2 regions of the Streptomyces sp. NPDC058796 genome follow, and region 1 is predicted to be linked to the other one. Evidence: predicted binding sites of a transcription regulator. Region 1 holds the regulator's gene; the other holds the start of a gene.
The links. The regulator HspR, encoded in region 1, represses chaperone genes until heat shock. The targets are predictions, from matches to a motif close to TTGAGNNNNNNNNNCTCAA.
Positions count from the first base shown of each region.

Region 2: lon (endopeptidase La) is a predicted target of HspR. The motif match lies at 2,872-2,890, and genes of this name have one in related genera.

Region 1 is NZ_JBHYOP010000003.1:405,467-412,359, forward strand. It holds gene ACFW47_RS10555 (MraY family glycosyltransferase) at 1-667, shown strand, start outside; gene dnaK (molecular chaperone DnaK) at 763-2,619, shown strand; gene grpE (nucleotide exchange factor GrpE) at 2,616-3,302, shown strand; gene dnaJ (molecular chaperone DnaJ) at 3,345-4,541, shown strand; gene ACFW47_RS10575 (heat shock protein transcriptional repressor HspR) at 4,547-4,996, shown strand; gene ACFW47_RS10580 (hypothetical protein) at 5,173-5,301, shown strand; gene ACFW47_RS10585 (hypothetical protein) at 5,312-5,581, shown strand; gene ACFW47_RS10590 (helix-turn-helix transcriptional regulator) at 5,590-6,570, opposite strand; gene ACFW47_RS10595 (response regulator transcription factor) at 6,888-6,893, shown strand, end outside.
Region 2 is NZ_JBHYOP010000015.1:8,244-15,136, reverse strand. It holds gene ACFW47_RS30965 (lysozyme) at 1-343, shown strand, start outside; gene lon (endopeptidase La) at 426-2,849, opposite strand; gene ACFW47_RS30955 (spermidine synthase) at 3,012-3,704, shown strand; gene ACFW47_RS30950 (response regulator transcription factor) at 3,827-4,567, shown strand; gene ACFW47_RS30945 (sensor histidine kinase) at 4,564-5,688, shown strand; gene ACFW47_RS30940 (multifunctional oxoglutarate decarboxylase/oxoglutarate dehydrogenase thiamine pyrophosphate-binding subunit/dihydrolipoyllysine-residue succinyltransferase subunit) at 5,970-6,893, shown strand, end outside.

The sequences.
Region 1 (6,893 bases):
CGCCGCCTGTGCCGCCGCCGAGGTGATGGACGCGCTCGCGGTGCTGCTGAGCGTGCTGGCCGCCGCGCTGACCGGGTTCCTGCTGCACAACTGGCACCCCGCGCGGGTGGCGCTCGGGGCGTGCGGTTCGCTCTTCGCGGGCTTCCTGCTGGCGGGGGCGGCCGTCTTCACCCGTGCGGGGCACGAGCCCGGTACGGGCGCGGGGGTGCTGTTCGCGCTGACCGCGGTGGCGGGCGCCGACGCCGTCCTCGTGCTCCTCTCCCGCCGGCTGGCCGGGCGGCCCCTGCTGCGGGGCGGGCCCGACCATCTCGCCCACCGGCTGCGCCGGCTCGGGCTGACCCCGCAGGGCGCGGTGGCCGTACTCGGCGTGGCCTCGTTCTCGGGGGTACTCGTGGGCGTGCTCGTGCACACCGGATGGGCCGGCCGGGTGGCGGTGCTGTGGGTGGCGGGCGGTGCGGTCGTCGCGGTGGCGGCGCTGTCGCGCGTACGGGTGTACGGGCCGGTGCGCCGGGCGCGTGCCGTTTCCCGGGGCCCGGCAGGGGCAACCGCGGTGCCGTGCGTCGCGTCCCCTCAGAGAGCCCCGCAGCGGTCGATTTTTCCGGTTCGTCAGACCCGAGGTGCCGAAAAACCGCAGGTCAGTGCGCCATTGCGTGTAAGCAATGGATAAGAGTTGAGTCCAGCTGACTCACCTCTGTTGACCCAGCCAGCGGGGTCGTGCACACTTGAGCCTGTTCCACTCAAGTCAGCTGGAGGTTATTCACCATGGCACGTGCGGTCGGCATCGACCTGGGCACGACTAACTCCGTCGTCAGCGTTCTGGAGGGCGGCGAGCCCACCGTCATCACCAACGCCGAGGGCGCCAGGACCACGCCGTCCGTCGTCGCCTTCGCCAAGAACGGCGAGGTGCTGGTCGGCGAGGTGGCCAAGCGCCAGGCGGTCACGAACGTCGACAGGACCATCCGGTCGGTCAAGCGCCACATGGGCACCGACTGGAAGATCAACCTGGACGGCAAGGACTTCAACCCGCAGCAGATCAGCGCCTTCGTGCTGCAGAAGCTGAAGCGGGACGCCGAGTCCTACCTGGGCGAGAAGGTGACCGACGCGGTCATCACCGTCCCGGCGTACTTCAACGACGCCGAGCGCCAGGCCACCAAGGAGGCCGGCGAGATCGCGGGCCTGAACGTCCTGCGCATCGTCAACGAGCCGACCGCCGCCGCGCTGGCGTACGGCCTCGACAAGGACGAGCAGATCATCCTCGTCTTCGACCTCGGTGGCGGTACCTTCGACGTCTCGCTGCTGGAGATCGGCGACGGCGTCGTCGAGGTGAAGGCCACCAACGGTGACAACCACCTCGGTGGCGACGACTGGGACCAGCGCGTCGTCGACTACCTGGTCAAGCAGTTCCAGTCCGGCCACGGCGTGGACCTCTCCAAGGACAAGATGGCGCTCCAGCGCCTGCGCGAGGCCGCCGAGAAGGCGAAGATCGAGCTGTCCTCGTCCACCGAGACCTCGATCAACCTGCCCTACATCACGGCCTCCGCCGAGGGCCCGCTGCACCTGGACGAGAAGCTCACCCGCGCCCAGTTCCAGCAGCTGACCGCCGACCTGCTGGAGCGCTGCAAGACGCCGTTCCACAACGTCATCAAGGACGCCGGCATCCAGCTGTCCGAGATCGACCACGTCGTCCTCGTCGGCGGCTCCACCCGCATGCCCGCCGTCGCGGAGCTCGTCAAGGAGCTGACCGGCGGCAAGGACGCCAACAAGGGCGTCAACCCGGACGAGGTCGTCGCCATCGGCGCCGCCCTGCAGGCCGGTGTCCTCAAGGGCGAGGTCAAGGACGTCCTGCTCCTCGACGTCACCCCGCTGTCCCTCGGCATCGAGACCAAGGGCGGCATCATGACCAAGCTGATCGAGCGGAACACGACGATCCCGACGAAGCGTTCGGAGATCTTCACCACCGCCGAGGACAACCAGCCCTCCGTGCAGATCCAGGTCTACCAGGGCGAGCGCGAGATCGCGGCGTACAACAAGAAGCTCGGCATGTTCGAGCTGACCGGTCTGCCGCCGGCGCCGCGCGGCGTCCCGCAGATCGAGGTCGCCTTCGACATCGACGCCAACGGCATCATGCACGTCACGGCGAAGGACCTGGGCACCGGCAAGGAGCAGAAGATGACCGTCACCGGCGGCTCCTCGCTGCCGAAGGACGAGGTCGACCGGATGCGCCAGGAGGCCGAGAAGTACGCGGAGGAGGACCACGCCCGCCGCGAGGCCGCCGAGTCCCGCAACCAGGGCGAGCAGCTCGTCTACCAGACGGAGAAGTTCCTCAAGGACAACGAGGAAAAGGTCCCCGGTGAGGTGAAGACCGAGGTCGAGTCCGCCGTCGCCGAGCTGAAGGAGAAGCTCAAGGGCGAGGACACGGCCGAGATCCGCACCGCCACCGAGAAGGTCGCCGCCGTCTCGCAGAAGCTGGGCCAGGCGATGTACGCCGACGCCCAGGGCGCGCAGGCCGCCGGCGGCGAGGCCCCCGGCGCGGGCGCCCAGGCCGGTGACAAGGGTGCCGACGACGACGTCGTCGACGCCGAGATCGTGGACGACGAGCGCAAGGACGGTGCCGCGTGACGGAGGAGACCCCGGGTTTCGACGAGAAGCCCGACGTCCCCTCCGGCGCCGCCCCTGAAGACGCCGAGCCGCAGGCCGCCTCCGAAGAGGGGGCGGCCCCGGCCGGGGACGCGAGCGAGAACGCGGGCCTGGTGGCCCAGCTGGACCAGACGCGCACGGCGCTCAACGAGCGCACGGCCGACCTCCAGCGCCTCCAGGCCGAGTACCAGAACTACCGCCGCCGGGTGGAGCGGGACCGCGTCGCGGTCAAGGAGATCGCCGTGGCGAACCTCCTGTCCGAGCTGCTTCCCGTGCTCGACGACATCGGCCGCGCCCGGGAGCACGGCGAGGTCGTCGGCGGCTTCAAGTCGGTCGCGGAGTCGCTGGAGTCGGTCATCGCCAAGATGGGCCTCCAGCAGTTCGGCAAGGAGGGCGAGCCCTTCGACCCGACGATCCACGAGGCCCTGATGCACTCCTACGCACCGGACGTCACGGAGACGACCTGCGTGGCGATCCTGCAGCCCGGGTACCGGATCGGCGAGCGCACCATCCGCCCCGCACGGGTGGCGGTGGCGGAGCCGCAGCCCGGCGCCCAGACGGTCAAGCCGGCCGAGGAGGGCACCGAGGCCAAGGACGGCTCCGGCTCCGCGGAGAACACCGGTGACCCCGGGGCCAAGGAGAGCGGTGGCCCGGACGAGGGCTGAGCTCGAAGTGACGGATAAGGCCCGAGAGGAGGGACGTCGGGGATGAGTACCAAGGACTTCATCGAGAAGGACTACTACAAGGTTCTCGGCGTCCCCAAGGACGCCACCGAGGCCGAGATCAAGAAGGCGTACCGGAAGCTCGCCCGCGAGAACCACCCGGACGCCAACAAGGGAAACGTCAAGGCGGAGGAGCGCTTCAAGGAGATCTCCGAGGCCAACGACATCCTCGGTGATCCCAAGAAGCGCAAGGAGTACGACGAGGCCCGCGCCCTCTTCGGCAACGGCGGTTTCCGCCCGGGGCCGGGCGCGGGCGGCGGCACCTTCAACTTCGACCTGGGCGACCTCTTCGGAGGCGGCGCCCAGGGCGGAGGCGGCCAGGGCGGCGCCGGCGGCTTCGGCGGCGGCCTCGGGGACGTCTTCGGCGGCCTGTTCAACCGCACCGGCGGCGGACCCGGCACCGGCACGCGCACCCAGCCGCGCCGGGGCCAGGACATCGAGTCCGAGGTCACCCTCAGCTTCACCGAGGCCATCGAGGGCGCCACGGTCCCGCTCAGGATGTCCTCGCAGGCCCCCTGCAAGGCCTGTTCGGGCACCGGCGACAAGAACGGCACGCCGCGCGTGTGCCCGACCTGCGTCGGCACCGGGCAGGTCGCCCGGGGTTCGGGCGGCGGCTTCTCGCTCACCGACCCGTGCCCCGACTGCAAGGGCCGCGGCCTGATCGCCGAGGACCCCTGCGACGTCTGCAAGGGCTCCGGACGCGCCAAGTCCTCCCGGACGATGCAGGTCCGCATCCCGGCCGGGGTGTCGGACGGGCAGCGCATCCGGCTGCGCGGCAAGGGCACGCCGGGCGAGCGGGGCGGCCCGGCGGGCGACCTGTACGTGGTCGTGCACGTCAAGGAGCACCCCGTCTTCGGACGCCGGGGCGACAACCTCACGGTCACCGTCCCGGTGACGTACGCGGAGGCGGCCCTCGGCGGCGAGGTCCGGGTCCCGACCCTCGGCGGCCCGCCGGTCACGCTGAAGCTGCCGGCGGGCACGCCCAACGGCCGCACCATGCGCGCCCGGGGCAAGGGCGCGGTCCGCAAGGACGGCACCCGCGGCGACCTTCTGGTCACCGTCGAGGTGAGTGTTCCGAAGGACCTGACGGGGAAGGCTCGTGACGCGCTCGAGGCGTATCGCGAGGCGACCGCGGACGAGGATCCGCGGGCGGAGCTGTTCCAGGCCGCGAAGGGAGCTTGACGGGAATGGACGGTCGTCGACGCAACCCGTACGAACTGACCGAGGACACCCCGGTCTACGTCATCTCGGTGGCTGCCCAGCTCTCCGGTCTGCACCCGCAGACCCTGCGCCAGTACGACCGCCTCGGCCTGGTCTCCCCGGACCGCACGGCCGGGCGCGGCCGGCGCTACTCGGCCCGCGACATCGAACTGCTCCGCCAGGTGCAGCAGTTGTCGCAGGACGAGGGCATCAACCTGGCCGGAATCAAGCGCATCATCGAACTGGAGAACCAGGTCGCCGCCCTTCAGGCGCGCCTGGCCGAGATGCAGGACGCCCTCGACGGCGCCGCCACGGCGATGCGCCAGCGCGAGGCGGCGGTGCACGCCTCGTACCGCCGGGACCTGGTCCCGTACCAGGAGGTCCAGCAGACCAGCGCGCTGGTGGTGTGGCGTCCCAAGCGGCAGCAGTCGGACTGACGGCGACTCGTCGGCGGGGCCCGGGAGTCCTTACGGGACTCCCGGGCCCCGCGCGTGCGCGGACCCGGCTGACAGCAAGTGCCCCGCCGCCTGCAGCATCCTGACAGCGAGCCGTCTTCAGGGGGCGTCCGTGCGCTGGCAGAGTCGGGGGCATGGACGACAGGGGGAGAACACGGATGGGCAAGATCTTCGGTACCGGGTTCACGGCGCTCGTGCTGGCGCTGCTCGTGGCACTGCCGCTGGGCGCGGCGGTGGGCGCGGGCGGCGGACCGTCGGTCAAAGCCTCGGTCAACGGCTGGCAGTGAGACGGAAGAGATGACGGAGACGGAGTTCCAGGACCTGGTGCTGGTGTGCGGGCAGCCGGGCACCGCGCCCGCCGCGACCGCCGTGGTCAGACTCCTGGGCAAGTTGCCCGGGGAGTGGGAGCGTTCCTGGCGACTCGACGAGACGGGGGGCCGGATCCAGTTGCGGATCCGGCCCCCCGCCGGTTCACCCGTCGCCGCCGTACGGGCGTGGCTGGCCGGTGCCCTGGAGGACCCGGCGCTGCGCGCCTGGCGGCCCGAGGCCGGGGAGGAGGCCGGGTGACGTGACGGTCACACCCAGCCCCGCTCCCGGGCCAGCAGCGCCGCGTGCGGGCGGTTGCTGGCGTCCAGGACGCGCAGGACGTCGGCCACGTGCCGGCGGTAGGTGCGCAGGGAGACGCCCAGCTCGCGCGCGCCGATCTCGTCCTTGGCGACGCGGCACATGGACCTGAGGACGTCCAGTTCCACCGGCGAGAGGCTGACGTCGTCCGCGGGCGGGTCCCCGAGCACCCGGTCCAGGTCCGTGGCCTGGTCCCAGATCTTCTCGAAGAGGGACAACAGCCCGGCGACCAGCCCCGGTTCCTGGGCGATCAGGGCACCGCGCGAGGTGTCCCCGGGGTCGGTCGGCACCAGGGCGGTGTGCCGGTCGTAGACGAGGACGCGTTCGGCTATGTCCGGCGCGACCCGTATCTCCGCGCCGAGCGAGCCGAGTTCGCGCAGGTACGCCGCCGTCCCGGGGTCGTCGAGCGCCTCTCGCAGGACCACGTTGCGTATGCGCACCCCCCGGCGCAGACAGCGGGCGTCCAGGGGACGCGCGTGCTCGATGTTCTCGGGGGTGAGCGCCTGGTACGGCTCGACCGAGAGGATCTCGCGGCGGGCGAAGAAGGCGAGGTCGTCGATCCGGTGCCGGATCTGCGCCAGGTCCGTCATCCGTTCCACGCCGCCGCCCGCGGGCGGGTGCGCGCCCTGTTCCGCGCGCAGTTCGGCGACCAGGTGGCGGGGTCTGGTCACCTGCTGCAACTCGTGGTGCAGCTCGCTCAGCCGGCGGTCGGTGAGCAGGCCGACCGCGATCTCGGGGTCCGCCGCCGTCAGGGTGTCCTCCCGCGCGCCGGGCCTCAGGAGGCCGAGTCCGGCCAGGCGGTCCAGTACGGCGCGCACGTCCTGCTGCGGTGCGTCGAAGAGCAGGTGAATGTCCTCGGCCGTGGTCCCCGGGTACCTCAGGAAGTGGCGATAGACCCGCTCCTCCATGGCGTTGAGCCCCAGCAGGCCCATGCTGCCCTCATTCTTCATCCTTCCCCCGTGATCGTCGCGTACCGGCCGGTCCGGTGGAGGCGTCGCCGGGTGCGGATGGTCAGGCCCGCGGCGAAGCGGAATCCACCGAAATGATCGCCACCCAGGGTAATGCGTTGGTCAAGACCCGGTGCCGGGGTCGGCAGGATGGTGTCGCGCCGGTGCAGCAAGCTGCTGTGTCCGGGGCGTGCCCAGGACCCCGCCTCTTGGCAGGCTGAGAGCCGTCGGACACCAACCGACGTACGCCGGTCAAGAGCCGACGGAATGCGACACGTCCGAACACAACCAGGGGGAACGACATGGCT
Region 2 (6,893 bases), on a different contig from region 1:
GGACATCGAGTGGAACCCGTACGGGGCCACCTGCTACGGCAAGACGCAGAGCCAGATGGTCTCCTGGATCCGCGACTTCCTGAACACCTACAAGGCCCGCACCGGCCGCGACGCCGTGATCTACACGGCCACCAGCTGGTGGACCCAGTGCACCGGCAACTACGGCGGCTTCGCCGCGAACAACCCGCTGTGGATCGCCCGGTACGCCTCGACGGTGGGGACGCTGCCGGCGGGCTGGCCGTACTACACGATGTGGCAGTACACCTCGTCCGGGCCGACGGTCGGGGACCACAACAAGTTCAACGGAGCCCTGGACCGGGTCCGGGCGCTCGCGAACGGCTGACGTTCCCGGCGCGTACGGCGAGGGCCCGGACTCCGCGTGGAGTCCGGGCCCCTTCCCTTCACTCATCCGGCCGCGTGGCCCGTCACGCCGCGACCGGAACCTCCCGCTCGGCACCGTTCGTCGCCGGTGCGAGCGCCAGTTCCAGGACCTGCCGGACGTCGGTGACGGCGTGGACGTCGAGCTTGTCCAGCACCTCCGCCGGGACGTCGTCCAGGTCGGGCTCGTTGCGCTTGGGGATGATCACCGTGGTGACGCCCGCCCGGTGCGCCGCGAGCAGCTTCTGCTTGACCCCGCCGATCGGCAGCACCCGGCCGGTCAGCGAGACCTCACCGGTCATCGCCACGTCCGTGCGGACCAGCCGCCCGGAGAGCAGTGAGGCCAGCGCCGTGGTCATGGTGATGCCCGCGCTCGGCCCGTCCTTGGGGACCGCGCCCGCCGGGAAGTGGATGTGCACGCCCCGGTCCTTCAGGTCGGCCACCGGCAGCTCCAGCTCGGCACCCCTGCTGCGCAGGAAGCTCAGCGCGATCTGCGCCGACTCCTTCATCACGTCGCCGAGCTGACCGGTCAGGGTCAGGCCCGCCGCGCCCGTCTCCGGGTCGGCCAGCGACGCCTCGACGTACAGGACGTCACCGCCCGCGCCGGTGACCGCCAGACCGGTGGCCACGCCCGGCACCGAGGTGCGGCGCTCGGCCGGGTCCTGGGCGGACTCGGGCACGTGGTGCGGCCGGCCGATCAGGGCGCGCAGGTCGTCCTCGGTGACCGTGAAGGGCAGCTCCCGCTCGCCCAGTTCGTGCTGGGCGGCGACCTTGCGCAGCAGCCGGGCGATGGAGCGCTCCAGGGTGCGCACGCCCGCCTCGCGGGTGTACTCGCCGGCCAGCTTGCGCAGCGCGCCCTCCTCGACCTTCACCTCGTCCCCGTCGAGTCCGGCCCGCTCCAGCTGGCGCGGGAGCAGGTGGTCGCGGGCGATGACGATCTTCTCGTCCTCGGTGTAGCCGTCGAGGCGGACCAGCTCCATGCGGTCGAGCAGGGCCTCCGGGATGGCTTCCAGGACATTGGCGGTGGCGAGGAAGACCACGTCGGACAGGTCCAGCTCGACCTCCAGGTAGTGGTCCCGGAAGGTGTGGTTCTGCGCCGGGTCGAGGACTTCCAGCAGGGCGGCGGCCGGGTCGCCCCGGAAGTCGGAGCCCACCTTGTCGATCTCGTCGAGGAGGACGACCGGGTTCATCGAGCCGGCCTCCTTGATCGCCCGCACGATCCGGCCGGGCAGCGCGCCGACGTAGGTACGCCGGTGGCCGCGGATCTCGGCCTCGTCGCGGACGCCGCCGAGGGCGACGCGGACGAACTTGCGGCCCATCGCGTGGGCGACGGACTCGCCGAGCGACGTCTTGCCGACGCCGGGCGGGCCGACCAGGGCCAGGACCGCGCCGCCCCGCCGTCCGCCGACGACGCCGAGGCCCCGGTCGCCGCGCCGCTTGCGCACCGCCAGGTACTCGGTGATCCGCTCCTTCACGTCCTGAAGGCCCGCGTGCTCGGCGTCGAGCACGGCCTGGGCGCCCTGGATGTCGTAGGCGTCCTCGGTCCGCTCGCTCCACGGCATCTCCAGGACCGTGTCGAGCCAGGTGCGGATCCAGGAGCCCTCCGGCGACTGGTCGGAGGACCGCTCCAGCTTGTCGACCTCCTTGAGCGCGGCCTCACGGACCTTCTCGGGGAGATCGGCCGCCTCGACGCGGGCCCGGTAGTCGTCGGACTCCTCGCCCTCCTGTTCGCCGTTGAGCTCGCGCAGTTCCTTGCGCACGGCTTCGAGCTGGCGGCGCAGCAGGAACTCGCGCTGCTGCTTGTCGACGCCCTCCTGGACGTCCTTGGCGATCGTCTCGGCGACGTCCTGCTCGGCGAGGTGGTCGCGCAGCTGCCGGGTGGCGAGCCTCAGGCGCTCGACCGGGTCGGCGGTCTCCAGCAGTTCGACCTTCTGCTCGGTGTTGAGGAAGGGCGAGTAGCCGGAGTTGTCGGCGAGCGCGGAGACGTCCTCGATGGCCTGGACGCGGTCCACCACCTGCCAGGCGCCGCGCTTGCGCAGCCAGGCGGTGGCCAGCGCCTTGTACTCCTTCACCAGCTCGGTGACCTGGCCGGGCAGCGGGTCGGGCACGGCCTCGTCGACGCGGGTGCCCTCGACCCACAGGGCGGCGCCGGGGCCGGTGGTGCCGGCGCCGATGCTCACCCGGTGCCGGCCTCGGATCAGGGCGCCCGGGTCACCGTCGGCGAGGCGGCCGACCTGCTCGACGGTGCCCAGGACGCCGGTCTTGGCGTAGGTGCCGTCGACGCGTGGGACGAGGAGCACCCGGGGCTTGCCGGGCTCGGACCTGGCGGCGGCCTGGGCGGCCTCCACCGCGGCCCGTACCTCGGCGTCGCTCAGGTCCAGGGGGACGACCATCCCGGGCAGCACCACTTCGTCGTCGAGCGGCAGCACGGGCAGGGTGAGCGGTGTGAAGGCGTCGGACTCAGCAGCCATGATCTCCCCTTCGGCAGTCAAGTTGAGTTACACCGACTCAATGAAAGGGAGTCCCCGATTGTTCCCCAAAGCCTGTTCGCTCTGAGCGATCAAGCCACGACGGCCCCGCCTTCCGGGAGAGCACCGACGAGCCGCCCGGCATTCCTTTGCCAGGATGGGCCGATGCCCATCACTTCCTCCCACGACGTCCCCGAAGTGCTGGACCGCCGCGAGGGCCCGCACGGCGAGGTCGTCCTGCGCCGGCACGGGGCGCTGCTGCAGATCATCGCGAACGGCTGCTTCCTGATGGACACCTCCGACGGACGCTCGGAGCGGCGGCTGGTCGACGCCGCGGCCGAGGCGCTCGCCGCCTCCGGCGGGCGGTCCGCACCGCACCTGCTCATCGGCGGTCTCGGCGTCGGCTTCTCGCTCGCCCACGCGGCCGCCGACCCGCGCTGGGGCAGGATCGCGGTCGTCGAACGCGAGCGGGCCGTCATCGACTGGCACCGGGGCGGCCCCCTGGCGGAACTCTCCGCCGAGGCGATGGCCGACCCCCGCACGGAGGTCGTCGAATCGGATCTGGTCCGTTACGTCAATGAGACTTCCGACACGTACGACGCGCTCTGCCTGGACATCGACAACGGCCCCGGCTGGACCGTCACCGAGGACAACGACGGGCTGTACGCACCGGCCGGACTGGCGGGCTGCGCACGGGTGTTGAGGCCCGGCGGGGTGCTCGCCGTATGGTCCGCCCAGCCCTCTCCGGAATTCGAAGAAACCTTGCGTAATGCCGGGTTCCAGCAGGTGCGTACCGAAGAGATCCCCGTTGCCCGGGGCGTTCCGGACGTCGTCCACCTCGCCGTCGGGCCTGGATAGCAAAGGCGCGGCCGATCCCCGTACGCTGCTGCCCTGACGCGCTCATTCAAGCGTCAATCGCAGTCATGCGCAGAACAGGGATCACCCCACTGATTCCGGTAAGCACACCTCAGGGGCGGGCGATGGAGCAGACACAGACCTCCCACAACGGCACGGCGACGGCGACGCAGGGCGCCCAGCGGCGGGTGCTGGTGGTCGAGGACGACCAGACGATCGTCGACGCCATCGCGACCCGCCTGCGCGCCGAGGGGTTCCTGGTGCAAACGGCGGGCGACGGGCCGGCCGCGGTCGACACGGCCGAGGCCTGGCAGCCCGACCTGCTGATCCTCGACATCATGCTGCCCGGCTTCGACGGCCTGGAGGTCTGCCGGCGTGTGCAGGCCCAGCGGCCGGTGCCGGTGCTGATGCTCACCGCGCGGGACGACGAGACGGACATGCTGGTCGGCCTCGGCGTGGGCGCCGACGACTACATGACCAAGCCGTTCTCCATGCGCGAGCTGGCCGCGCGCGTGCACGTGCTGCTGCGCCGGGTGGAGCGGGCGGTGGTGGCCGCCTCCACGCCGCGCAGCGGCATCCTGCGCCTCGGCGAACTGGAGATCGACCACGCGCAGCGCCGGGTGCGGGTGCGCAGCGAGGACGTGCACCTCACGCCGACCGAGTTCGACCTGCTGGTCTGCCTGGCGAACACGCCCCGCGCGGTGCTCTCCCGCGAACAGCTGCTCGCCGAGGTCTGGGACTGGGCGGACGCCTCCGGCACCCGGACCGTCGACAGCCACATCAAGGCACTGCGCCGCAAGATCGGCGCCGAGCGCATCCGCACGGTGCACGGCGTGGGGTACGCGCTGGAGACGCCGACGCCATGAGCCGAGGGCGGGATGCCGCACGGAGGAGCCCCGGCCCCCGGAGAACCGGGGACCCCTGGGGCGGCGTACGCCCGTTCTCGATCAAGACCAAGCTGGGCGCGCTGGTCGTCACGTCGGTGCTGATCACCACCGGGCTGTCGGTGATCGCGGTGCACACCAAGACGGAGCTGCGCTTCATCACCGTCTTCTCGATGATCGCCACACTGCTGATCACCCAGTTCGTGGCGCACTCGCTGACCGCGCCGCTGGACGAGATGAACGCCGTGGCCCGGTCCATCTCGCACGGCGACTACACCCGCCGGGTGCGCGAGAACCGCCGCGACGAACTGGGCGACCTGGCCGTCACCATCAACCGCATGGCCGACGACCTGGAGGCCCAGGACCTCCAGCGCAAGGAGCTGGTCGCGAACGTCTCGCACGAGCTGCGCACCCCCATCGCGGGCCTGCGGGCGGTGCTGGAGAACATCGTCGACGGGGTCACCGAGGCCGATCCGGAGACGATGCGCACGGCGCTCGCGCAGACCGAGCGGCTCGGCCGGCTGGTGGAGACGCTGCTGGACCTCTCCCGCCTGGACAACGGCGTCGTACCGCTGCGCAAGCGGCGCTTCGAGGTGTGGCCGTACCTGTCGGGTGTACTGAAGGAGGCCAACATGGTCGCCTCCGCACGCGCGGGCATCGCCTCCGGGTCCGGCAGCCACACCCGCACCGACGTGCACCTGGCGCTCGACGTGTTCCCGTCCGACCTCACCGTGCACGCCGATCCCGAACGCATCCACCAGGTCGTCGCCAACCTCATCGACAACGCCGTGAAGCACAGTCCGCCCCACGGCCGGGTGACGGTCAGGGCGCGGCGCGGCGAGTTCCCCGAGTCGCTGGAGCTGGAGGTCCTCGACGAGGGGCCCGGCATTCCGCGCTCGGAGTGGCGCCGGGTGTTCGAGCGGTTCAACCGGGGTTCGGTGTCCCGGCCGCACGGTCCGGGCAGCGACGGCGGCACCGGTCTCGGCCTGGCGATCGCCCGCTGGGCGGTGGATCTGCACGGCGGCCGGATCGGCGTGGCCGAATCCGAGCGGGGCTGCCGGATTCTCATCACTCTTCCGGGCCTGCCGACGACTCCGAGTTGACGTAGGGTTCGAAGCGGAGCGCCAAGATCCACTGGTGTCCGCGCTGACGGACACGTGTGATCAGGCACAGGCCCGCGTTTTCCCGGCGCCGGGTCGCGGTCTCCCCTTCCCACACGCAACGGAACCTCGCTTGTTTCCCGCCATTTCCAGCGCCGAAACGCAGTCTGCGATGTGACTTACGCGACGATGAACGGGCCCGGTCTGACCTTCCGGGCCGGGGAGGCGTAGCCTTGATTCCCGCTGTCCACCATCTTGTGAAGCGGAAGAGGGCGGTTCTCGCCGTGTCGCCACAGTCCCCCAGTAACTCGAGCATCTCGACCGACACCGACCAAGCGGCCAACGCGGGCAAGAACCCCGCGGCCGCCTTCGGTGCCAACGAATGGCTCGTCGACGAGATCTATCAGCAGTACCTCCAGGATCCGAACTCCGTGGACCGAGCCTGGTGGGACTTCTTCGCCGACTACAAGCCCGGAGCGGCCGCTGCCCAGTCCGCCTCCGGCACCGCGGCCACGGACTCCGGCAGCGCCCCCCAGGCCTCCCCCGCACCGCAGGCGCAGGCGCCCGCCCCGGCCCAGCCGAAGGCGGCGCCCCAGCAGGCCGCCCCCGCGAAGCCGGCCGCGCAGCCCGCCGCTGCCGCCCCCGCGGCTCCGGCCGCCCCGGCCGCGAAGCCCGCCGCACCGGCCAAGCCCGCCGCGGCCAAGCCGCAGGCCAAGGCCGCCGCGCCCGCCAAGGACGCCGACACCGCGCCCGAGGGCCCGGAGACGGTGACCCTACGCGGCCCCGCCGCCGCGGTCGCGAAGAACATGAACGCCTCGCTGGAGCTGCCCACGGCCACGTCCGTGCGCGCGGTCCCGGTGAAGCTGCTCTTCGACAACCGCATCGTCATCAACAACCACCTCAAGCGCGCCCGGGGCGGGAAGATCTCCTTCACGCACCTGATCGGCTACGCGATGGTGCAGGCCATCAAGGCCATGCCGGCGATGAACTACGCGTTCGGCGAGAAGGACGGCAAGCCGACCCTCATCAAGCCGCCGCACGTCAACCTCGGCCTCGCCATCGACCTGGTCAAGCCCAACGGCGACCGCCAGCTGGTCGTCGCGGCGATCAAGAAGGCCGAGACCATGAACTTCTTCGAGTTCTGGCAGGCCTACGAGGACATCGTCCGCCGCGCCCGCGACGGCAAGCTGACGATGGACGACTTCTCC